4 regions of the Lentibacillus sp. L22 genome follow, and region 4 is predicted to be linked to each of the others. Evidence: riboswitches for the same ligand, from Rfam matches in the RefSeq annotation. Region 4 holds a riboswitch; each other region holds the start of a gene.
The links. Region 4 has a riboswitch for thiamine pyrophosphate ahead of thiT (energy-coupled thiamine transporter ThiT). Riboswitches for the same ligand answer to the same signal wherever they lie in the genome.

Region 1 (5,765 bases), on a different contig from region 4:
TCGCGCAGTTTTGTTCCCAACTTCAGCTTATCTGTGCTGGTTAAAGAACCTTCCCCTTTTTCTCGAAACTGAAAGGCGGTGATACCAGCTGCAAGGGCTGATTCAAGAACTTCTACAGGGTCAAATTGTTCGCAATCCTGGCTGCCCATGATAAAATACTTTCTTAATTGTTTACGTAGGAACGGGAAACCCATTGATGTGATTCCTCCCATTTTTAGTTGATATAATTTCAGTTTACCACACCATGAACGTGCTATAATACCCCCACTTTTAGTCAAGAGTAAATGAACAATGAGGAAGGTGTGGGATAGACAGCTGTTTCATAGATTTAGGTTGCCCTTTCACAGCGCTATCCCAATTGATCCGCATCTAATGATAGAGCATCAATAAAATAAGCCAGAAATGTACCAGGCCCGGATACATTTGGATTTAGAGCGGCATATTCTGCGGCGAGTCCGTAAAATTCCACGGCGGTTTGCATTTGCTCTTCCAGCGGTTCCTTGGTTGTAAGGCAAGCTGTCAAAATCGACCCAAGCAGGCATCCCGCGCCAGTAATTTTTGTAAGCAACGGATGTCCGGTCTGGTTTTCTTTAAAATAATTTCCACTACAAATGATATCCGTTTTTCCGGTAATAACAACAGCCGTTTGATATTTTTCCTGGGCTTTGGCAGCAACTTCGGCAATATTTCCTTCACCAACAGCGTCCGGTCCTTTTGTCTCCCAAGGAACATTGACCAGATAGGCAATTTCACCAGCATTGCCTTTGATCACAGTCGGATTTACTTCGTTGAGGATTTGCTTCACAGCCGTATCCCGAAACGGTGTTGCTGCAATGCCAACCGGATCAAGCACGACCGGTATTCCTTTTTCATTAGCAGCTTTTCCCGCTTTTATCATTGCGGTAACCTCAGATGGTGTAATGGTACCGACATTTATCAGGAGACCATTCGCGTTTAAAGCCATTTCCCGTGCTTCTTCCTTTGCGTTTGCCATCGCTGGTGTTCCCCCAAACGACAATAATCCATTGGCAGAAAAGTTCATGACAACCTGGTTTGTTAAATGATGAATAAGTGGACGATTCTCCCTTACTTCCTGTATGACCTTCTGATTCATTTGCTGACCTCCTCGATTCGTGGTGCCCAATGATTTGTTGGACCACTGCCATGACCAATTGCAAACGAATGACCGATGGCAGCCGTTATATATTGCTTGGCGGCGTTGACAGCCTCTAAAAGCGGATTGCCTTTAGCTAATAACGCGGTAATTGCCGCTGAATAGGTACAACCGGTTCCATGGGTATCTTTTGTTTCAATGCGTTCAGATGAAAAACGGTGTATCTTGTTGCCATCGTGCAAAAAGTCGACAGCATCCCCCGCTAAATGACCGCCTTTAACAAGCGCGGCACCTGCTCCATACTTATTTACAATTTGTTCAGCGGCCTCTTTTAGATCATCCATGGTGCTAATCGATTGCCCTGTTAGATATTCTGCTTCCGGTACATTGGGTGTGACTAATGTAGCCAGAGAAAGCAGATTGTTGCGTAAATAGTCACGCGCCTCCTCGTCAATTAATGAATCACCACTTGTCGCGACCATGACCGGATCCATTACAAAAGGGACAGGAATATTTTCTATCTTGCCGGCGATACTTTTCATCATCGCGGTATTGGCAATCATTCCCGTTTTAAACGCTTGAAACGGGATATCTGAAATAACGGAATCCAGCTGTTCTTCAATCATGTCCGTTAAAATGTGCTGTACATCCTGAACCCCGGTTGTATTTTGGGCAACCACGGAAGTAATCACCGACATCCCATAGCATTTAAATTCCTGAAATGTTTTTAAATCGGCCTGAATGCCAGCACCGCCACTAGGATCAGTACCAGCAATAGTCAGTGCACAAGGTATTTGTCTCATTTGTCATCATCCTTTCGGGACAAGGGGCTCCCTTGTTCCAGTTTTTAAATGTTTGGCAGTACGTTTCGTTGTTTCAACCGAGCTGCAATAATCCAGCCTATCAACGCCCCAGCTCCACTGCTTACCAGGAATGACGGGAAGAAAAATAATGCACCAACTGAACTTCCCATCAAGAGGTTGGCAAACGGTACAGCAAACAAAGAGCCAATCATACCGGTTCCAATAAATTCACCAATTGCCGCCCAAATCTTTTTCCCGAACCGTCGATAAAGATAACCTGCCAGAAATGCGCCAATCATGCCGCCGGGAAACGCCAAAATGGAGCCAAGACCAAGCAAGTTACGAATCAGTCCGATCATGAAGGCGATCATAACAGCGGGGGCTGGGCCAAGTATGATGGCTGCCAGCACATTCACCGCATGCTGTACTGGATAGGCTTTAGCAACTCCTGCAGGAAACCAGAGAATTTGGGATCCAATTGTTCCAATGGCTACAAAAACAGCCATCGTTGTTAATAAACGTGTCCGGTTCATCCAATTCCTCCTTTCCATGTTTCCATGGCATATAAAAAAAGCTAGATCCTTATGATGGACCCAGCTTGCGTAGAGAAAAGTTTATCGTGATTTGTCACAACTACTTCCCTCCGCTGGTATTAGCCAGATCAGGTCCATAAGGGTCGGAAAGAAATGCAACTTTCCTCTCAGCCCGCATGCGGGGCACCCCTAGTAGTGTAAATACTATGAAATTTGCCTGTTGCAATAATCTTAACAGAGAAGGATTGGTTTGTCACTTATGAATCACGTTTTATAATGTGAAGAAAAATTGTAACTTCTACCTCTATCTTGCCTGGCGGTTGGAGGGAGTTAAAATATGTTGTTACATTAGATGTAAGCGCAGCCTTAAAACAAGTAAAGGCGCAAACCTGCATAAGCTTCATTTTAAGGTTAAAAACCTGTTGACACTCCAAAATCATGAGCGTATAATATCATCTTGTTATCAAATTGTTTAGTGATAAGATATTTTTTAGTGAGATAATATTTATATAAGGAGGGAAGTCATGAAGAAGGATGATTTCCTTGAGTTGGAGGGCATTTTCCGGAAAATCACGAAGAAAATCCCCGGAGAATGGAGAAAGCATACGAAATCGGCTTTCTCCAGAACAGAAGCACTTGTCCTTTATAAATTATATTATGAGGGACAACAACGTGCTTCTGAGCTAGCAATGGTTCTTTCCATCACTACTGGCGGCTTGACAGGTCTTACCGATAAGCTTGTTGAGGGCGGATATGTGGAAAGGAAACGGACGGAAGAAGATCGCCGGGTTGTTTACCTGTCCATTACCGATAGCGGAAAGGAAATGGTCAAGGCTATGAATGCTGCCCGAAAAGCATTTATTGAAAAATTGTTCAATGGGATATCAACGGAAGAGTTAAATCAGTTTAAGAACACAGCCGCAAAATTATTACGGAATTTTGAGGATGTGGAAAATCAATAACTTAGGGAATAGGAGATGAAAGAAAAGCATGACTGAAACAACTACAAGTAATGCAACGAATATAAAAAAAGGCCCCATTCTTGCGGTTATTATTCTTGGTGCGTTTGTATCGCTGTTGAATCAAACGTTAATGAATGTGGCCTTGCCTTCGATCATGGAGGACCTGGATATAGGGGAAAGCACTGCACAGTGGATTACGACCGGATTTATGCTGGTTAATGGTGTGCTGATCCCAATTACTGCATTTTTAATGGAGAAGTTTTCAACCAGACAGCTATTTATAACTGCAATTAGCTTATTTGCTGCAGGTACATTAATCTGTGCCATTTCACCAACTTTTATTATCTTAATGACTGGCCGCGTTATTCAGGCAGTTGGCGCAGGGATTATTATGCCACTATTAACAACGGTTGTATTGGCTTTGTTCCCGGTTGAAAAGCGTGGTGGTGCAATGGGGATTATTGGGATTGCCATTATTTTTGCACCAGCTGTAGGCCCAACACTGTCAGGGTTTGTAGTACAAAATTATTCATGGCGGTTATTGTTCTGGATTATATTTCCAATTGCTGTATTAACAATTATCTTCTCGGTTATTTTCTTAAAGAATGTAACCAAACAGACATTTCCAGACATCGACATCCTGGCAATTGTTCTCTCAACACTTGGTTTTGGCGGTATCCTGTACGGTTTCAGTACTGCAGGTACAAACGGTTGGACCAATGCATCGGTGATCATTGGATTGATTGTTGGCTTTGTCGGCCTTGCCTTGTTTATTTGGCGCGAATTGGTTATGGAAGTTCCAATGCTGGATTTCCGGGTATTTAAGAGCGGAATTTTTTCGCTTACTACGGTCATTAATGTGGCACTTACGGTCGCTATGTTTGCGCCAATGCTTTTGATCCCGATTTATTTGCAGAATATCCTGGGTATTTCACCAATGAATTCCGGTTTAATGCTGATGCCAGGCGCAATCGTGATGGGAATTATGTCACCGATCACTGGTAAAGTATTTGATAAAATAGGTGCGCGGCCATTAGCAGTGTTTGGATTGGCCATTACAGTAGTAACAACGTATTTGTTCACCCAGCTAACCGACTCAACAGGCTATCTGTATCTGATTATTATATACACCATTCGCATGTTTGGTATGTCCATGATTATGATGCCAATTATGACGGCCGGGCTTAATCAGTTGCCGCAGCGACTTTATCCACATGGTACAGCAATGGTTAATACTGTTCGTGCTGTAGCTGGTGCGATTGGTACGGCATTCCTGGTTACCATCATGACGAACCAGGCAAAAAATAGTATTAAAGATATTATTATCAACAATCATTTTGACCCGAATAACGAGCAAGATATGTTACATGCTGCCAATCTTGCCCAGGTTCAGGGAATCAATGACGCATTTATGGTATCCACTGTATTTGCTGTGGTTGCATTGATCCTGTCATTCTTCATTAAACGTGGAAGAACAACACAAGAAGAAGAACCAGAGGTATCAGGAAAACGGAAACTCTCAACGGAAAGAGGGTAATGATAAGGGGACTGCACTCCACTACATTAAGATGTTAAAGTAGTGGGGATGTCCCCATTTTTATGCTCCCGTCCGTAAGCGCTTGTTTTTGGGAAGGCGCAATGCTAATACAATGACCAACACGCAAAATACAAGGCTGATGGTTGCAACAAGATGAAGATGCGCGATATCCAAATGACTGTTAAAGGCAATTCCCAATAAACAGGAAGAAAGAATCGACCCCAGATAGCGGCTGGTTTGGAACAGTCCTGATGCTGATCCAGTTTCCTCGGGTTTTACCTGTTCATAAAGCGCCGTTTGGGTAGAAATATTATTAAAACCATTGCTCATTCCAAGAACTGACATAATCACTAAAAACCAGATTAACGGCGAATTTTCCCGGAATGTAAGTAATAGGGCGGTACCAACGAATAAGAGCAAGGCACCGGTGACAAGCGGTAACTTGGAACCAAACCGGTCAATCATCTGGCCGGCGATCGGTGCGACAATGACACTAAAACCAGCCAAAGCCAGCATGATGATTCCAGTATGTTTCTCGCTATAACCTTGAACCTGTTGCAAAAATGTCGGGAACCCAAAAAAGTAACAATAATAGATCAGGTTAATGCTGGTAAATTGTAGATAAATCATGGTTACTGCAGGATTCTGCTTAAGTGATACCAAATCAATAAATGGCTCCCGTTGTCTGTTTTCCCAGAAGTAAAAGCCTGTAGCGGCAAGCAAGAAAATAATAAGTGCCAACCAATGGATCTTGTTTTCCAATGACAACAGGAATAATATTAAGCTGACCATTACGACAATAAACAAAGCGATTCC
Region 2 (5,765 bases), 120 kb from region 4:
TGCCGCTTTCGTACATTACGGTCGTACTATTAGCATTGTTTGTTTGGAACGTCTCTTTTCCACAAGTCGCAGCTGCTTCGGTTAACGGTCTGATTGTCGCTATCACGCTATTGTTCATTATTTTTGGTGCCATTTTACTATTAAACACGTTACAAGAAAGTGGCGGACTGCATACCATTCGTCGTGGTTTTACCGATATTACACCAGACCGGCGGATTCAGGTCATTATTGTTGCCTGGCTGTTTGGTTCATTTATTGAAGGCTCAGCAGGGTTTGGCACACCAGCAGCAGTTGCTGTACCATTATTAGTAGGACTAGGTTTTCCTCCGATGGCAGCAGTCGTTTCAGGATTGGTGATTCAAAGTACACCTGTATCGTTTGGTGCGGTCGGAACGCCTATGGTATTGGGAGTAGGATCGGGGATAGAAACACTCACACAAATTCCGGATGTTCCGGCATTTATAGTTGATTTGGCTGGGAAAGTTGCTGTGCTCCATACGATAGCAGGGATGTTAATTCCACTGTTTTTAGTAGGAATATTAACCCGCTATTTCGGGAAAAACAAGTCATTTAGTGAAGGGTTGAAGGTATGGAAGTTCGCTATATTTGCAGCATTGGCGATGACCGTACCATATATCATTGTCGCGAATACGCTGGGTCCTGAATTCCCATCCATGATTGGCGGCCTCATTGGTTTATTAATTGTTATTCCAGCTGCCAAGAAAGGTTTTCTAATGCCCAAGGACGATGATGCTTGGGATTTTGAGCCAAAAGATCGCTGGGATCCGACATGGACTGGGCGGCTGGAAATCAAACAAAGCGATATTTATGCAGGAAAGATTAGCATGCTACGTGCATGGTCCCCATACGTATTGATTGCATTGATGCTGCTGCTTTCCCGAATGACTGTCGTGGGAGATTGGCTAAAAGCAGCAACTATTGAGGTTCCAAATATTTTTGGGACAGACATCACGTCCAGCTGGGAAATCCTCTTTTCTCCAGGTTTTATTTTTATTGTTGCATCTGTTTATGTGTACTACGCTCATGGCATGAAAATAAAAGAATATGCACAGGCTTGGAAGGATTCCGGGAAAACAATGCTTGCCGCAGGTTCCGCGCTTGTTTTTACCGTTCCAATGGTACAAGTATTCCTTAATTCGGATGGTGGAGCGGCTGGTTACGCTGAAATGCCAATCGTCCTTGCAGACGGTGTCGCAAATCTGGCGCAAACGGCATATCCATTTTTTGCAACATTTATCGGTGGGCTAGGTGCATTTGTCGCTGGAAGTAACACGATCAGTAATATGATGTTTTCCTTGTTCCAATACGGCGTTGGTGAACGAATCGGCGGAGATCCAACCTGGATGGTCGCACTGCAGGCAGTAGGTGGAGCGGCCGGTAACATGGTCTGTGTGCATAATGTTGTCGCAGCCGCAGCCGTTGTTGGTTTAGTCGGAAAAGAAGGGCATGTCATTCGCAAGACCCTACTGCCATTTGTCTATTACTCCCTATTAATTGGTTCGATCGGCTATTCGATCATGTGGACATCCGAAAAAGGCATATTTAACATCGGATCGATCATTGCTGTCATTATTTGGGCAATTGCTATCTACTTCATTGCCACGAATAAAAAACGACTAAATGCGCTAGAACAAAACATTGCTTCGTAGCGTAAAATAGGAATGAAATATGAAAAAAGTTTGTTCATCCATTCATACTTACAAAATATATAAAATTCATTGACAAATCCTCCACACATGGTATGATACAAGCAAAGGTAAAATTTAATAAAAAACCGCTAGGGGTGCCTTCCAAAAAGGCTGAGATTAAAGTGTGACTTTAAGACCCTTGGAACCTGAACTGATTAATATCAGCGTAGGGAAGTGATGTGGAACAATAGATGTTCAAGGAATGTAACATAGGCTGGTAAAATTTCTTCATTTCTTGTATTTGTCCATAGTTGTTCAAAATAATGAACAATCTCAGGTGTTCTCAAATAATTATCCAACCACTTTCTCGATGCGCTGTCATCTTGAAAGTGGTTTTTTGTTTTGCTGAAAGGATAGGTGTTCATGGAATACAACAAAACATGGAAAAGGAAAAAGGATATAAACGCCACTAAGGAATTACATGTCGTCTCAACGGGTCAACAAACCGCTGAAACACTTGTACAAATAGTGGCAATGATTCATAAAGGTGTTAACAAGATTCATTTACGGGAGAAAAGTTGGACAGCTGCCGAACTAGTCCGGGTAATTGAAGCTTTAACGGATCGCGGTGTGCCGCTCGAAAAAATTATTGTTAATGACCGTGTTGACATTGCGCATATCTTAGGAGCAAATGGTGTTCAGCTTGCCCATCATAGTATCGATGCTTCATTGGTCATGCAGGCTTTTTCATCATTAAAAATCGGTTGTTCGATACATTCGCTTGACGAAGCAATCAAGGCAGAAAAGAAAGGGGTTGATTATCTTCTATATGGACATATTCATTGCACGAGATCAAAAGAGGGAATGACACCGAGAGGACTAAATAACTTGCGAAAACTCACGCAGCAAGTAACCATTCCCGTTATTGCCATCGGAGGAATCACACCTGAAAATACACATGACACGTTGGCAGCCGGGGCGAATGGAATTGCCGTTATGTCAGGCGTTTTCCAAGCAGATGATCCAGTGCGCGCAGTCATGAATTATCGTAAAGCAATGCATACGCAGGAGGTGATCCTATGAAGTTACGAGTAAATGGTGAACGGATTACCATTCCGTCTTCGGTAGCAACCATCACTGAGTTACTCGCATATATCCAAGTGAAGAATCCTGTCACTATTGTCGAACATAATGAAAATATTTTGGAAAAACATGACTATGACAGTGCAAAATTATCGGATGGAGACAAAATAGAATTAGTTCAATTTGTAGGAGGCGGTTGACTTGCTAACAATTGGAAATAAGCAATTTAATTCAAGATTATTATTGGGTACAGGAAAATATCCGAATTTTGATATTCAAAAAGCAGCGATTGAAGCATCGGAAGCAGAAATCTTAACGTTTACCGTTCGCCGGATGAATATTTATGAGCCAAACCAGCCCAATTTCCTGGAAAAACTGGACGTAGAGAAATTTAGTCTTTTACCGAATACGGCTGGTGCAAAGTCAGCGAAAGAAGCCGTACGACATGCCAAGTTGGCAAGAGCATCGGGACTATGTGACATGATCAAAGTGGAGGTCATTGGTTGTGATAAAACATTGCTGCCAGATCCGCTGGAAACATTAAAGGCAACGGAAGAATTGCTAAAAGAAGGATTTATTGTTTTACCGTATACTTCCGATGATGTGGTACTAGCCAAAAGGTTGGAGGAGCTTGGCACACATGCGATTATGCCTGGGGCGTCACCAATTGGCTCGGGGCAGGGAATTATCAACCCGGTTAATTTGCGTTTTATCATTGAGCAAACAGAAGTTCCTGTGATTGTTGATGCCGGAATCGGCTCCCCGGCCGATGCAGCTTATGCAATGGAACTTGGTGCAGACGCTGTTTTATTAAATACGGCGGTTTCAGCGTCTAAAGATCCGGTCAAAATGGCAAAAGCGATGAAGCAAGCAGTGGAAGCTGGTCGCTTAGGATATGAAGCTGGGCGTATCCCGAAAAAACGGACCGCCACAGCAAGCAGTCCAATGGAGGGAATAAGTATTGGCTAAAAAATCAATACCTACTCAAAAACATGATCAAAATACGAACGAAAAGGGACAGGTGAAGGGATGAATGATCGTTATTCCAGACAGACGTTGTTTAAGTATATTGGTGAAGAGGGCCAACAAAAAATGGCGGGAAAACAGGTACTTATCATAGGTGCGGGTGCGCTTGGCACAGGAAATGCAGAATCGCTGGTTCGTGCGGGTGTAGGAAAAGTAACCATTGTCGACCGTGATTATGTAGAATGGAGCAATTTACAGCGGCAACAGCTTTATGTGGAATTGGATGCAAAAAACCGGATACCTAAAGCTGTTGCTGCAAAAAAACGGCTGCAGCAAATCAATTCCGAGGTAGACATTGAATCACATATTTTAGATATCACACCACCGGAAATGGAGCAACTGATCAAAGGAGTCGATTTAATTATTGATGCGACGGATAATTTTGATATTCGCATGATCATCAATGATATCTCGCAAAAATATCAAATTCCATGGATTTACGGGTCGTGCGTGGGTAGCTACGGCATAAGTTTTACAATTGTGCCAAAGGAAACACCATGCCTCCATTGTCTTATGGAAGATGTCCCGATTGGTGGTTTAACCTGTGAAACGGCAGGAATCATCAGCCCTACTGTTGGAATGGTCGTTGTACAACAAACCATTGAAGCTTTCAAAATACTTACGGAGAATTGGGATGCACTTAGAAGAAAGCTAATCTCCTTTGATCTATGGAGTAATCATCATTCATCAATTGATATATCAACGGTGAAAAAAGCAACCTGTTCGTCTTGTGGAGAAAATCCAACATATCCTTTTCTTTCCTATGAAAATCAAACAAAAACAGCAGTGCTTTGTGGAAGGGATACGGTTCAAATTAGACCCGCCAAAAGGCAAAATCGCAATCTGCATGCGATTGCTAAAGTGCTTGCCGGAAAGGGTGGAAAAGTGGAACAAAATCCCTTTCTACTTTCATATACGATTGACGACCAACGTCTTGTCTTGTTCCGAGATGGCCGTACATTGGTACATGGAACGAATGATAAAATAAAGGCAAAAACACTTTATTATCGTTATTTTGGATAGAGGGAATGGTCACTTTATAGCTTGTGTAGTATAGAAATTCAAATTCATAAAAACAAGAGGGATGCTTTGTGGCTGTTTTGCAATGGTTCGTTGATCTTGGCGCTAGTGTCATGCTTCCTATTATCGTTTTCATCTTTGCCCTTATACTGGGAACGAAGGTAGGAAAAGCTTGTCGCTCAGGATTAACAGTGGGAATTGGATTTATTGGATTAAACCTGGTTATTGGTCTGTTGACAGATAGTCTGGGACCGGCTGCACAGGCAATGGTAGACCATTTCGGGTTGAAATTACATACGATTGATATTGGTTGGCCAGCTACATCAGCCATTTCGTATGGGACGGTTTTAGGCAGTTTGGCAATCCCGATTGGAATTGGTGTAAATAGTTTTTTATTGATGCTTGGATGGACGAAAACATTAAATATTGATCTTTGGAACTACTGGCATTGTGCGTTCACAGGGTCACTTGTCTATTCGATGACAGGTAACTTTGCACTGGGGTTGCTTACGATAATTGTCCATTTATTATTGATTTTTTTATTGGGGGATATCATTGCGAAGGATGTTCATGCATTTTATGGTTTTAAACAGATGACATTCCCCCATGCTGCCTCTGCTCCGTCTTATTTAGTTGCCAAGCCACTAAATTGGTTGTTTGACAGCATACCAGGTTTTAACAAATTGGATGCCAAGCCGGAATCTATCCAAAAAAAGTTAGGAATATTTGGAGATTCAACCGTGATTGGTGTTTTCATTGGGGGACTAATCGGTATTTTGGCAGGCTATTCTATTACGAAAATTTTACAGCTTTCCATGCAAACCGGAGCTATCATGCTATTGATGCCGAAAATGGTTGCACTTTTAATGGAAGGTTTAGCACCCGTTTCCGAAGCAGCAGGACAAATGGTGAAAAAAAGATTTCCTGGACGTGACTTATATATTGGTATGGATAGTGCACTATCTATCGGCCATCCTGCCGTCTTAT
Region 3 (5,765 bases), on a different contig from region 4:
TTTTAAAGTTAGAGAGCAGAATTCGGTTAATTTTCGGCGTGCGAGTCATGACTTAAAGTGGGAACAATTGCGAACCGCCGATAAAAGTGCTGAAACCGTCGATAATTTACCCGAAATCGCCGTAAAACTGGTTGAAACCGCCGTTAAATAGCCGGCTATGAATAACCAAATCATTGTAAACGATAAAACCCCAGCAGATATATATAATGAGCCGGGGTTTTCATTTGGGAAATCATGATCACACTTTAATTGTTAAACATCTCCAAAGAAAAATCTACTTTCTTATTCTCCTGCTCCTCATAGCCTTTCATATAATTGATCCTGCGCTGGGCTGAAGCTTGGCTGACCTGCTCATCGGCATGGTAGGAAGATCGTACAAGCGGGCCTGATTCACAATGACGGAATCCTTTTTTTAAGGCAATTTCTTTTAGTTCCGCAAATTCATCCGGGTGGTAGTAACGTTCAACCCTTAAGTGTTTTTTTGTTGGTTGCAAATATTGACCGATTGTCATGATGTCTACGTTGTGTGCCAATAAGTCATCCATCGCTTGTAAAATTTCTTCTTTTTCTTCGCCTAGACCGACCATAATACTTGATTTGGTTGGTGTATTTGGTGCTATTTCTTTTACCCGTTCCAGCAATTGTAAGGAACGGTCGTATTTTGCAATTGCCCGTACGCGTTTAGTTAATCTGCGTACTGTTTCAATGTTATGGTTAAAAATGTCTGGTTCACTATCCATTAAAGTATGCAGGCTTTCGTAGTCACCTTTCATGTCCGATGGTAACACTTCAATCGTGCAGCCAGGGTTTTCACGGCGGATGGCTCTTACCGTTTCCGCAAATACCGCAGCGCCCCCATCATTTAGGTCATCGCGAGCGACTGCTGTCACAACAACATGTTTTAAGCCCATAATCGATACGGATTCCGCAACACGAGTAGGTTCTCCCCAATCCAGTTCGTTTGGTAATCCAGTTTTAACTGCACAAAAACGGCAGCCGCGGGTACAAGTGTCACCAAGAATCATAAAAGTTGCCGTTTTTCGTTCACTCCAGCATTCGTGGATGTTCGGACAGCGTGCTTCTTCGCAAACGGTATTTAATCGTTTATCACGCATGAGTTTCTTTAATCCACGGTAAGATTGGTTCGTATTGATTTTTGTTTTCAGCCATTCCGGTTTTCTTATGTATTCCTCCTGTTTAGCCATTAAGTACACGCTCCTTTGAATGATGTTTGAAATTCCAATCATGATTGCTGTATTTATCAGCAGCTAGCTGGTAGACTTCCTCCCATTGCTGATTGGTTAATTCAAATGGAGATAGTTTGATATCTACTCCAGTTTCAAAACCTTGTTTAAACGCGTCTTTCATAGTGCTCATGGATATGGATCGGTTTGTTTCTTGACGGATGGTTGTTGCTTTTGTATCAAATGCTGCTCTTTTTCTTTCTCGTATTTCCTCACTTGGAAAACGGAATAGATCGAAAAGTATCGTTTTGTTCATGGAATGTGGAATCGATCCATGCTGCAGCAATACTCCTTTTTGCCGGGTTTGTGCATTGCCGGATATTTTCTTCCCACCCGCCAGCAACTCGTATAACGCCGGTCTTTCAAAACACACTGCAGAACGGTTTTGAATGGAATGTCTTTGTTTGGCATAATCGACTGTGATTCCTAAATTGGCATACCCGTCAAAGATACCCTTGGATAGAACATAGTAAGCTTCCGTGATAGATGCTGGGATAAATGATTTGTTCTCCGCAATAACAAGACTGTAGGTTAACTCATCATCGTGCAGTACCGCACTACCACCGGTTAACCGGCGAACCACTGGTATCCTATACTGTTGCAATGCTGATGGATCAATCGTTTTATGAACATCCTGAAAATAGCCAACAGATAAACTTGGTTTTGCCCATTGATAGAAACGTAAAATGGGCGGGATTTTTCCTTCACTGTGCCAAATAAGCAACAATTCATCTAATGCCATATTTGTTGCAGCATCGTGTACTCCGGTGTCTAAAAATCCCCATGAATCTTGCAATCGAATCTCCTCCGTGTTTTTGGTGCTCCCTAAAAAGCAAACGATAAAACAAAAACTGCCCAAATGAGATGGCAGTCTGTTTGTATATAACATGTACCCATGCTACATTGACCACTTCCCCACGCCAGTATTACCCAGATCGGGTGCCAAGGGTTAGAACAAAAAAAGTTCTTCTCAGCCTTTGAAATGCTCCCCTAGTGAACTTGTTATATTGTTTCGATAAGTCCATGGTAAATGGAAAATGTTACATTGTAAAGCGGATTTGAAATTTTTGCTGTTTCGATAACTTTCATGCGATATAATGGGAAGTAAAAGCAATGCTAGAAGGAGAACGGTATGCTGAAAACAGGTAATGTAAAAGAATTAGTAAGTAAAGAAGAATGGTTGCCTACATTCCGCTTGTATAGCAATTGCGGACGCATTTAGATGAAGAAATGTACATGGATTATTTGGCAAGTATATGAGAAAGTGGAAGAAGGGAGAGGTTGGAGCCGGTTTTGCTAGGGTAGAAGAATTGATCACACGATGTTCAGGCCGAAATTTACCACGTGTTTCTTGGCGTGGCTGAATCGCTGATAGAAAGCTCAAAACCGCTGATAGGAATCCTGAAACCGCTGATAGAACGCCCGAAACCGCTTATAGGCAGCTCGGAACCGCTGATAGGGAGCCCGAAATCGCTGATATATTATCGGACTCATGATAAAAATGACAAGTTCCGTGTTGTTTCGTGGCTGTTTTTGGTAATCCTTACTGTCTCGGGCTGCTGAAAAAGTGTGATCATAGGTCTGTCGCAAATTAGATATAACGCATGAGAACATAACTGCATCGTTTTGTCGGCAGGTGGGTAGAAGGTTAAGGATACCAGGAAGGTTGATAAAAATGTAGATAGTGTAAAACCGGGGGATAAAAGTAACCTTGCACCTGGTGGTGGATTGGCTGCACATGAAATAAAAGGTGGACATTTGATTGAAAGACATGTTGGAAAAACGGATAAAGAGCTATTAGAGAGGATAAATAAAAATCCGAAAATTACTGGTTCATCTACCTTTAAAGATAGGGCTACGGCTGAGAAAATTGTTAATAATGTTTTGAACGATACAAACAATAAAGAAGTTATTCAATCTTGGCTAGATAATCCAAAAAGCAAGTCAACTTTAGTATTGACCTATCAGGGAACAGAGGTGATAGGAAGGGAGATAAAAAAGGCTCCGATTCGGTTAAAAATATGACAAATGCTAGAATTGTTTTGAAAAAGGATGGCGAAGGGAATTTTGTTCTAACTGGTTATCCAAATTAAGCAAATCAATACTAATTGAAAGGGGTGTGTTGTTTTATGTTACTCCCTAATAAACAGGAAGAGCCAGTTTTTCAATTTTTGGCTGGAACTTTTCATCAGGACATTGAATCTCCAGAACAAGCCTTGGAGGAATTGTTGGTGGATGAAACCAAAGAGTATTTAGAATATGCGATTGTTTTTTTGTCGGATTTTATAAACAGTAATTACTCAAATTTCGAAAAGAATGAATACATTCAGTGTTGTGCGGATGGTATATATTTTCCGGATCTTGGTTTAGAACCACTTCAGTAGCTAAACCAAGTAGTCCAACAAATAAAAGAAGTTGTGAAATTGTAAGATGGGGATGGTTCAGTCCGAGATGAAATATTATTTTTTTTCGTTTTTAATAACATTGGAATCATCCAGATTCGAATACAACAGCGGCTGATTAAATGAAGGCGAGTTGTTTATTATTGGAAAGCCAGTCAGTAAATAATTATGATGAGTACAGACCTTTAGCTTTTTGAGTTTTTAAGAAGCAAGAAGAGGAGAAAAGAGATTCACATAAGGTAAAACTAAATGATATAAGAATCGTAGTAGGAGACATACTCTACATTTTTATCATTCACGGTTTTTATTCGATGATATAGTATCAGGAGAATGGAAATGAGACAGAAACTTATCGAAAGGCCAAACAAATAATTTTATCTCATGATGATATTGCTGATTTCGTCGGAGGATGTACAACTGAATTAATAAGTAAGGCTGGAGATATGTTAGGATTAAAGTTTGCTAGTTTGTGTACGGATTACTTGCAGACTTTTGGAGCGGGGAATTTTGGATCACAAGAGGTTTACGGAATTATTAATGATGATTTTCTTTGGTAACTTTTTATTAGATCTAATAAAGCTAGAATCTGTATGCTGGACCTTTTTGGGAAGAGCATATCCCCCTATGAATTATTAGATATTGTAAATGAAGAGAACAGCATTGAATCATATACATTTGTTTCTCGAAAAGAACACGGTTTTCCTTACCTTGTCAATCCCCCCCCCCAATCAAATGTTTGTTCAATAATGAAATTTAATAAAATACTAGATATTATAAAATATGAGGAGGAATTATTATTTCACAGTCAGAAGAGGCAAGGAATATCGATGACAACACCTGGTTGGAATGGGTTAAACAGATTCAAGCAATTGCTCAGACAGGCTTAGCATACACTCGTGATGTTTATGATCAAGAGCGTTACGAACAATTACGTGAGCTTAGTATCGAAATAATGAGCAATTATACTAAAGTAGATAAAGAGACAATAAGGTTGGACTTTGCCAATGATACTGGATATGCAACGCCCAAAGTAGATATTCGCGGGGTCGTTTTTAACGAACAAAATGAGATATTATTGGTAAAGGAAAAGTCGGATGCACAATGGTCTTTACCCGGTGGCTGGGGTGATATTGGCTATTCACCATCAGAGGTTGCAGTAAAAGAAATAAAAGAAGAATCTGGTTATGCGGTAAAAGCATCAAGATTGCTCGCTGTATTGGATAAAAGTAAGCATAATCACCCACCAGATCCCCATTATGTGTATAAGATTTTCATTGAATGTAAAATTGTTTCAGGAAAATCAGAAGCTGGTGTGGAAACTAGCGATGTAGGTTTTTTTGATATAAGTAATTTACCCGCCTTATCGATTAAAAGGAATACAAAAGAACAGATAGAATTAATGTTTGAATTTAATAATGATCCAAATAAAAATATTGTTTTTGATTGATTTAAATAGGGTTATGGCTTTTTGTTAATAATTTGGCTGATAAAAACAATACACCAACCGTCAGCGTAGTTGTGGGTGTGTTTCTTGAAAACAAGTAAATTAGATGGTGAATGTTAAGTTAGTGTTGTAATTGTAGCACTCACTTATTTTTCAGGATATTGATTAGACATATAAACACCTATCTTCACTTAAAAGATAGGTGTTTATATCACTTGCTTCCGGATTATTAAACTATCTCGTGTGGCTCCAACAATTCTTTTGTTATGGTTTCAAGATTATTAATTTTAACCTGGGTGAAGGGTTTTTGTATTAGTCTTCCGGTAATTTTAAATAGCAACCCGCTTTTTTCTATATCGTAAACTTATGCTAGGAACTTAACATGGATTGTAGTTTTAAACCCAGTTTAGAATTCTTAGTGGCCAATGAAATAGATCTTTTTTTTCCAAAATTGGTGATTGGTAGACCGAATACCTGTTGATGCCCGATATTTTTAGCCATCAATTTGGGAGTAATCGTTATCCCCATTCCGGCAGATACGGCACCAAAAATAAAATCGCCAAACGCGACTTCACTAACAATGTTAGGCTTGTGACCCAAAAGTTCCATTTGTTCAATAATATGTTTACGGGTGTCACAAGGAGCTTGATGGACTATAAGAGGTTCTTTACACAA
Region 4 (5,765 bases):
ATGCCGCGATAATAATCGTATTCTGAATTGCCGTTAATCCACCGACATAGAGCAGAATCAATGCTACAGCTGATTGGGAAACTCCCCAGATAATCTTGACATTATTCGGCGGGGTTAACGAACCATGTGTTGACTGCATCCCCAAAACAAACGTTGCTGAGTCTGCTGAAGTAATAAAAAACGAGCCAATTAGCAAAATAGCAAAAATGGAAAGGATGAATGATAATGGTAATTGATCGAACATATTAAACAATACAAGCTCTGTCGTGTATTGGGTCAAATCTACTCCGCTATTTTGTACATCACCTGCCGTTGTCCCAAATGCTGCAAACCATATTGAAGTAAATAATGTTGGAATCACCATGACGCCTAACAAAAATTGCCGAATGGTGCGCCCACGAGAGACACGGGCAATGAACATTCCAACAAAAGGCGCCCATGCAATCCACCATGCCCAAAAGAAAATGGTCCAGTTATTATGCCATTCCCGATTGTCCCCTGTAAGTGGAGCTGTGCGAAAGCTCATTTCCACAATATGTTGCATATACTTTCCAAACGTATCAGTAAACATATCCAGTATGAGCAATGTAGGGCCGACGATGATGACGATAACAAGTAAAAGAGCGGCAAGCACCATATTGGTATTGGATAAATATTTAATCCCTTTGCTCAAACCTGACCACGCTGAAGCAATAAAGAGAACCGTTACCACAGCAATGATGACAAACTGTGCGGTAAAACCAACATTTATACCAAATAAATGCGAAAGCCCTCCATTAATTTGCGCTGCCCCAAAACCAAGCGAGGTTGCTACACCGAATACAGTTGCAAATACGGATAGTACATCGATCAGCACACCAAGCGGACCGTTCATTTTTTCTCCAAATAACGGCTTTAATGTTGCTGAAATCAATCCTGGTTCTTCCTTACGAAATTGAAAAAAAGCCAATGACAGTGCCACAATACCATACATAGCCCAAATATGTACGCCCCAGTGGAAATAGCTATAGGCAAGCCCTTCCTTAAATGCTGCATCAGTACCTGGTTTCTCTGTGGCAGCATCAAGTGCATAGTTAAATAATGGCTCCGCTGCCCCGTAGAAAACAAGACCAATCCCCATACCAGCTGAAAACAACATAGCAATCCATGTTGGTGTTGAGAAATCGGGTCGTTCATGATCCTTGCCAAGGCGAATTTTGCCGTATGGACTAATGGCAATGATGATTGCAACGATGAGCATGACCGCCATCAACAGCATGTAATACCAACCGAATGTAGTAGCTACAAAATCCTTTATGTTGCCAGTTATTCGTTCAAATTGTGAAGGAAATGCCACACCAAATATCACGGCTAAGACGACTATTACCAATGTTATGTAAAAAACCCTTGTAACTTTCTTCATGAATCCCCCTGATAAAGTTTTGACATAGGATTAACAATAACAAAGACCAGCAAGCAATGCAATGGGACATGTGGAGGGTACATGAATCCTCAACAAATAAAAGGTCAGCACCAAAATCTATTATTGAAATTAATGAATAAAAAGAGTGCATGATTGACCGGCATGTGCTATGATGAGATTAAATAAAATGATAACGCAACCACAAGGGGAGCTTTAAAGCTGAGAGAGAACGTTATTGTTCGGACCCTTTGAACCTGTTAGTTAGCACTAGCGTAGGGATGTGGTGAGTAAATGCGGATGGTTCGCTGGATTTATGGCTGCCCGATAAAAATCCGTATATTTCACCAATGTCTCCCTTTTGGTTCGTTCTGAAGGAGGCATTTTTATATGCGAAAATTAAGTTTGCAAACACTGATAGAAGTGGCCATACTTGCGGCATTTGCGATGGTGCTGGATCTATTGCCATCATTGCGTTTTGGACCGTCGATTTCCATTTCTTTTGCGATGATCCCAATATTTATCGTTGCCTTTCGCTGGGGATTCGTAGCGGCCAGCCTATCTGGTTTTCTTTGGGGACTTCTACAAATTGCGCTTGGTCAGGCATGGATACTTACCCCTACCCAAGCATTTATTGAATATTTTATTGCTTTTGCTTGTATTGGATTTGCAGGGCTGTTTTATCACCAAGTCAAAGGGAACCTACAAAAGGGACACAAAGGACATGCTTTGTTATGGATGACGATTGCCATATTTGTTGGCGGGGCGACACGTTATTTTTGGCATTTTGTCGCTGGGGTTATCTTCTTTAAGAAGTATGCCATTGAGGCGGGGAAATCACCATTTATTTATTCGCTGGTTACCAATGGCATCACCTATATCGCTGTCTCAATCGCCTGTGCGGTTATTTTGGGATTGATCGTTTCAAAGGCAGGACAAATCATCACCTCGGCGAAACAAATAGGTCAGCAGCGAAGGGCAGGTTAATAAAAGGACAGTCCTCTACCATTTTAGGGGACTGTCCTTTATTCAATCCGGATTGTATTTTTCTATTTTGGATGGTATTGACGCCCTGTTCACGGTAGATTCCTCACGCTTTTTCTTTCCCATCGCCCGTGACCGCTCTTCTCTCGATAGATTCCTCCTATTTTTACTCTCCTATCTGCCGTGAGAATCTGTAGCTAATTATGATTTTGTATTTTGTTTATCTATATTGTATGTCATTTTTCATCATTTACCTGTTCGATTTGACATGGATGTTGTATACTGGAAGAGGAAATAAAATATTCGTGTAACAGACTCGGGTGTCTAGCGCAACTGTTCAAGAGGTTCGAATGAATTCTGGCTGATGTGCCTCTTTTTGAACACGGAATAATAGACTTAAAATGGAAGTTCGGTGTAAATCCGACGCGGTCCCGCCACTGTAAATGGTTGTTGCCTTTTAATCCACTGTACATAGGTTTGTATGGGAAGGGAAGGGCAACGGTAACCATGAGCCAGGACACTGCCTGATTCTGAAACACCATGAACCTACGCGGATAGGGAGGTGTGCAACTTGGCTGGATGGTACTGCTTTGTCAAAAATAAGTATCCATCTACTGTTAATGAGTAGCACCCCTTTTTAATAGGAGGTGTTTTTTTATTGCTTATCCATGGTTATGAGAGAAGACTGCTTTGTAGCGCTATTTTGTAAACACTAGGGGGGACAATACGATCATGAAAAAGATTTATTTGGTTTTATTCACTGCTATCTTATTTTTAGGAATTTTAGCCGGTTGTGGAAATTCAGATGATAACGCTGAAAAAGGAAAGGATAATGCAGACAATACTAAAACAGAACAGACGGAGGAACAGGCTTTTCCGGTAACAGTGACCGATGGGAATGGATATAAATTAACCATTGATGAAAAACCGGAACGAATTGTCTCGGTTTTACCAAGTAATACGGAAATTGCTTTTGACCTGGGACTTGGCGATCAAATTGTTGGTGTATCTGACCATGATGATTTTCCGAAAGAGGCATCCGAAAAGGAAAAAATCGGTGGGCTGGAATTAAATGTGGAAAAAATTCTTTCACTTGATCCGCAATTGGTGCTTGCAGATCAAACCAATGACGAGAAAGCACTTAAACAAATTGAAGAAGCGGGCATTCCGGTATTGGTTGTTGCCAGTGCAAATAACTTTGATGAGGTTTACGATTCAATTCATTTGATTGGACAAGCCACAGGAACACTATATAAGGCTGACCAGATTATTGATGATATGAAGGAAAAATTAACTGCACTTAAGGATAAGGCAAATGCCATTGATAAAGATGACCAAAAAAAGGTTTACATGGAAATTTCCCCATCACCTGATATTTATACCGCTGGAAAAAATACGTTTATGGACGAGCTATTAACAATTATCCATGCGGAAAATGCTGCTGGTGATCAGGAAGGCTGGCCAAAAATAAATGAGGAACAGGCTATTGCAAGCAATCCGGATGTGATTATTACAACATACGGTTCATATGTGGACGATCCCGTTGCCGAAATAACCCAAAGAGATGGCTGGGAGGATGTATCAGCAGTTAAAAACGAACAAATTTATGATGTGGACGAAGATCTGGTTAACCGTCCAGGTCCACGATTGGTTGATGGTGTTGAGGAACTTGGAAAAGTGATTTATCCAGATGTATTCGATGACTAAGCGGATTACAGCGTACGGGATACTGTTTGTGATACTGGTTGTTTCCATGTTAATGGGCATTTCAATTGGAACAGTTCAGGTACCTGTTACAACTATTCTGAAGACTATTTTTGCTGCTATCTCACATACATCTATCTCCGATTCGGTGGATCCGATGTATGAAAATATTGTGATGAATGTACGCTTGCCACGAGTTATGTTATCGGGAATTATCGGAGCCTCGTTAGCGATTGCGGGTGCAGCCTTTCAGGGATTATTAAGAAATCCATTGGCAGACCCGTATACGCTGGGGGTTTCCTCCGGTGCTAGTGTTGGGGCAGTGTTGACAATTTTTTTGCATTTATCATTACCGTTTTTAGGGCTGTATACATTGCCGGTATTAAGTGTGGTGGCCTCGTTTTTGACGATTTTTTTGGTGCTCTTCTTTGCCAAACGGGTCGACCGTAGTATGCGGGTGGAAACGATTATTTTGACCGGTGTCATCTTTAGTTCGTTCCTTGGTGCCCTTATCTCATTAATGATTGCATTAACCGGTGATGAGTTACGACAGATCATCGGCTGGTTACTTGGAAGTGTGTCCATGCGGGGATGGGATTACGTATGGATTATCCTGCCATTCTTTATTGTGGGAGCTGGTATTCTAATGCTGCATGCTACCGAATTAAATGCCATGTCATTCGGTGAACAACAAGCGAAACATTTAGGTGTTAACGTGGAACGAAAAAAGATGAATGTGTTGATTGCAGGATCGATACTAACCGGTGCAGCCGTGGCGGTTTCCGGGACGATTGGATTTGTCGGACTTGTCATTCCACATTTTATTCGTATTATTTGGGGACCGGATCATAAGCATTTACTTCCATTATCCATTTTAGCTGGTGCGGGCTTCCTGATCTTAGCTGATCTGGTGTCCCGAACGATAATTGCCCCGTCTGAATTACCGATTGGTGTTATTACTGCTTTGATCGGAGCACCTATATTTGCGGTTATTCTGATCAGGAGGAGAAATTGAATTTTTCGGGATTCTCCGCAGTAAGGTCGAAGAAGAACAACATGAGGCGGGAAGAGTTACCGGAAAACGGGAAAGATCAACTAGGGCTGGTAACTTGCCTTTAGTTAAACAGAAAGGAAGTAGCAATAACATGATTAATGTCCAAAATGTCTCAGGCGGTTATGCAAATAAGATCATCTTGCACAATATTTCCTTTCAAGTGGAAGAGGGAGAGTTTTTTGGAATTATTGGGCCTAATGGGAGTGGAAAAACTACACTATTAAATATGATTAATGGCATTCTGTCTGCTTATCAGGGTGAAATTACACTGAATGAAAAGCCGGTTACTGCTTATTCGGCCAAGGATTTTGCTCGTTGGGTTGCTGTCTTGCCACAGCATACGTCGCAAACATTCAACTACACGGTCAAAGAAACGGTTGCACTTGGCCGGTATGCCCATCAGAAAGGACTCTTCCAATCATTTTCTGAAGCGGATGAACAGGTTGTCCGGGATGTGATGGACAAGACCGGTGTCATTACGTATCAGGATGCATTACTGGATCAATTATCTGGCGGAGAACGGCAGCGTGCTTATTTGGCACAGGCCCTTGCACAGCAGCCAAAAATTCTGTTACTTGATGAGCCGACCAATCATCTGGATTTAGCTTATCAAAAGGAATTACT

Region 1: linked by a shared signal. The riboswitch ahead of thiW (energy coupling factor transporter S component ThiW) and the one ahead of thiT (energy-coupled thiamine transporter ThiT) in region 4 are both predicted to bind thiamine pyrophosphate.
Region 2: linked by a shared signal. The riboswitch ahead of tenI (thiazole tautomerase TenI) and the one ahead of thiT (energy-coupled thiamine transporter ThiT) in region 4 are both predicted to bind thiamine pyrophosphate.
Region 3: linked by a shared signal. The riboswitch ahead of ABRT01_RS03550 (lipoate--protein ligase family protein) and the one ahead of thiT (energy-coupled thiamine transporter ThiT) in region 4 are both predicted to bind thiamine pyrophosphate.

What each region holds. Positions count from the first base shown of each region.
Region 1 covers NZ_JBFNXI010000038.1:23,978-29,742, forward strand. The annotation lists gene thiE (thiamine phosphate synthase) at 1-194, opposite strand, end outside; gene thiM (hydroxyethylthiazole kinase) at 350-1,114, opposite strand; gene thiD (bifunctional hydroxymethylpyrimidine kinase/phosphomethylpyrimidine kinase) at 1,111-1,917, opposite strand; gene thiW (energy coupling factor transporter S component ThiW) at 1,962-2,450, opposite strand; TPP riboswitch at 2,539-2,651, opposite strand; gene ABRT01_RS14210 (MarR family winged helix-turn-helix transcriptional regulator) at 2,975-3,412, shown strand; gene ABRT01_RS14215 (DHA2 family efflux MFS transporter permease subunit) at 3,441-4,949, shown strand; gene ABRT01_RS14220 (MFS transporter) at 5,010-5,765, opposite strand, start outside.
Region 2 covers NZ_JBFNXI010000002.1:130,677-136,441, reverse strand. The annotation lists gene ABRT01_RS01575 (L-lactate permease) at 1-1,670, shown strand, start outside; TPP riboswitch at 1,791-1,899, shown strand; gene tenI (thiazole tautomerase TenI) at 2,073-2,732, shown strand; gene thiS (sulfur carrier protein ThiS) at 2,729-2,932, shown strand; gene ABRT01_RS01560 (thiazole synthase) at 2,934-3,701, shown strand; gene ABRT01_RS01555 (thiazole biosynthesis adenylyltransferase ThiF) at 3,762-4,781, shown strand; gene ABRT01_RS01550 (PTS galactitol transporter subunit IIC) at 4,850-5,765, shown strand, end outside.
Region 3 covers NZ_JBFNXI010000004.1:146,632-152,396, reverse strand. The annotation lists gene lipA (lipoyl synthase) at 246-1,205, opposite strand; gene ABRT01_RS03550 (lipoate--protein ligase family protein) at 1,198-2,040, opposite strand; TPP riboswitch at 2,140-2,246, opposite strand; gene ABRT01_RS03545 (RNase A-like domain-containing protein) at 2,973-3,269, shown strand; gene ABRT01_RS03540 (contact-dependent growth inhibition system immunity protein) at 3,374-3,628, shown strand; gene ABRT01_RS03530 (NUDIX hydrolase) at 4,488-5,093, shown strand; gene ABRT01_RS03525 (LysR family transcriptional regulator) at 5,460-5,765, opposite strand, start outside.
Region 4 covers NZ_JBFNXI010000002.1:15,383-21,147, reverse strand. The annotation lists gene ABRT01_RS01100 (BCCT family transporter) at 1-1,402, opposite strand, end outside; TPP riboswitch at 1,597-1,698, shown strand; gene thiT (energy-coupled thiamine transporter ThiT) at 1,790-2,386, shown strand; cobalamin riboswitch at 2,731-2,925, shown strand; gene ABRT01_RS01090 (ABC transporter substrate-binding protein) at 3,116-4,090, shown strand; gene ABRT01_RS01085 (FecCD family ABC transporter permease) at 4,074-5,102, shown strand; gene ABRT01_RS01080 (adenosylcobinamide amidohydrolase) at 5,233-5,765, shown strand, end outside.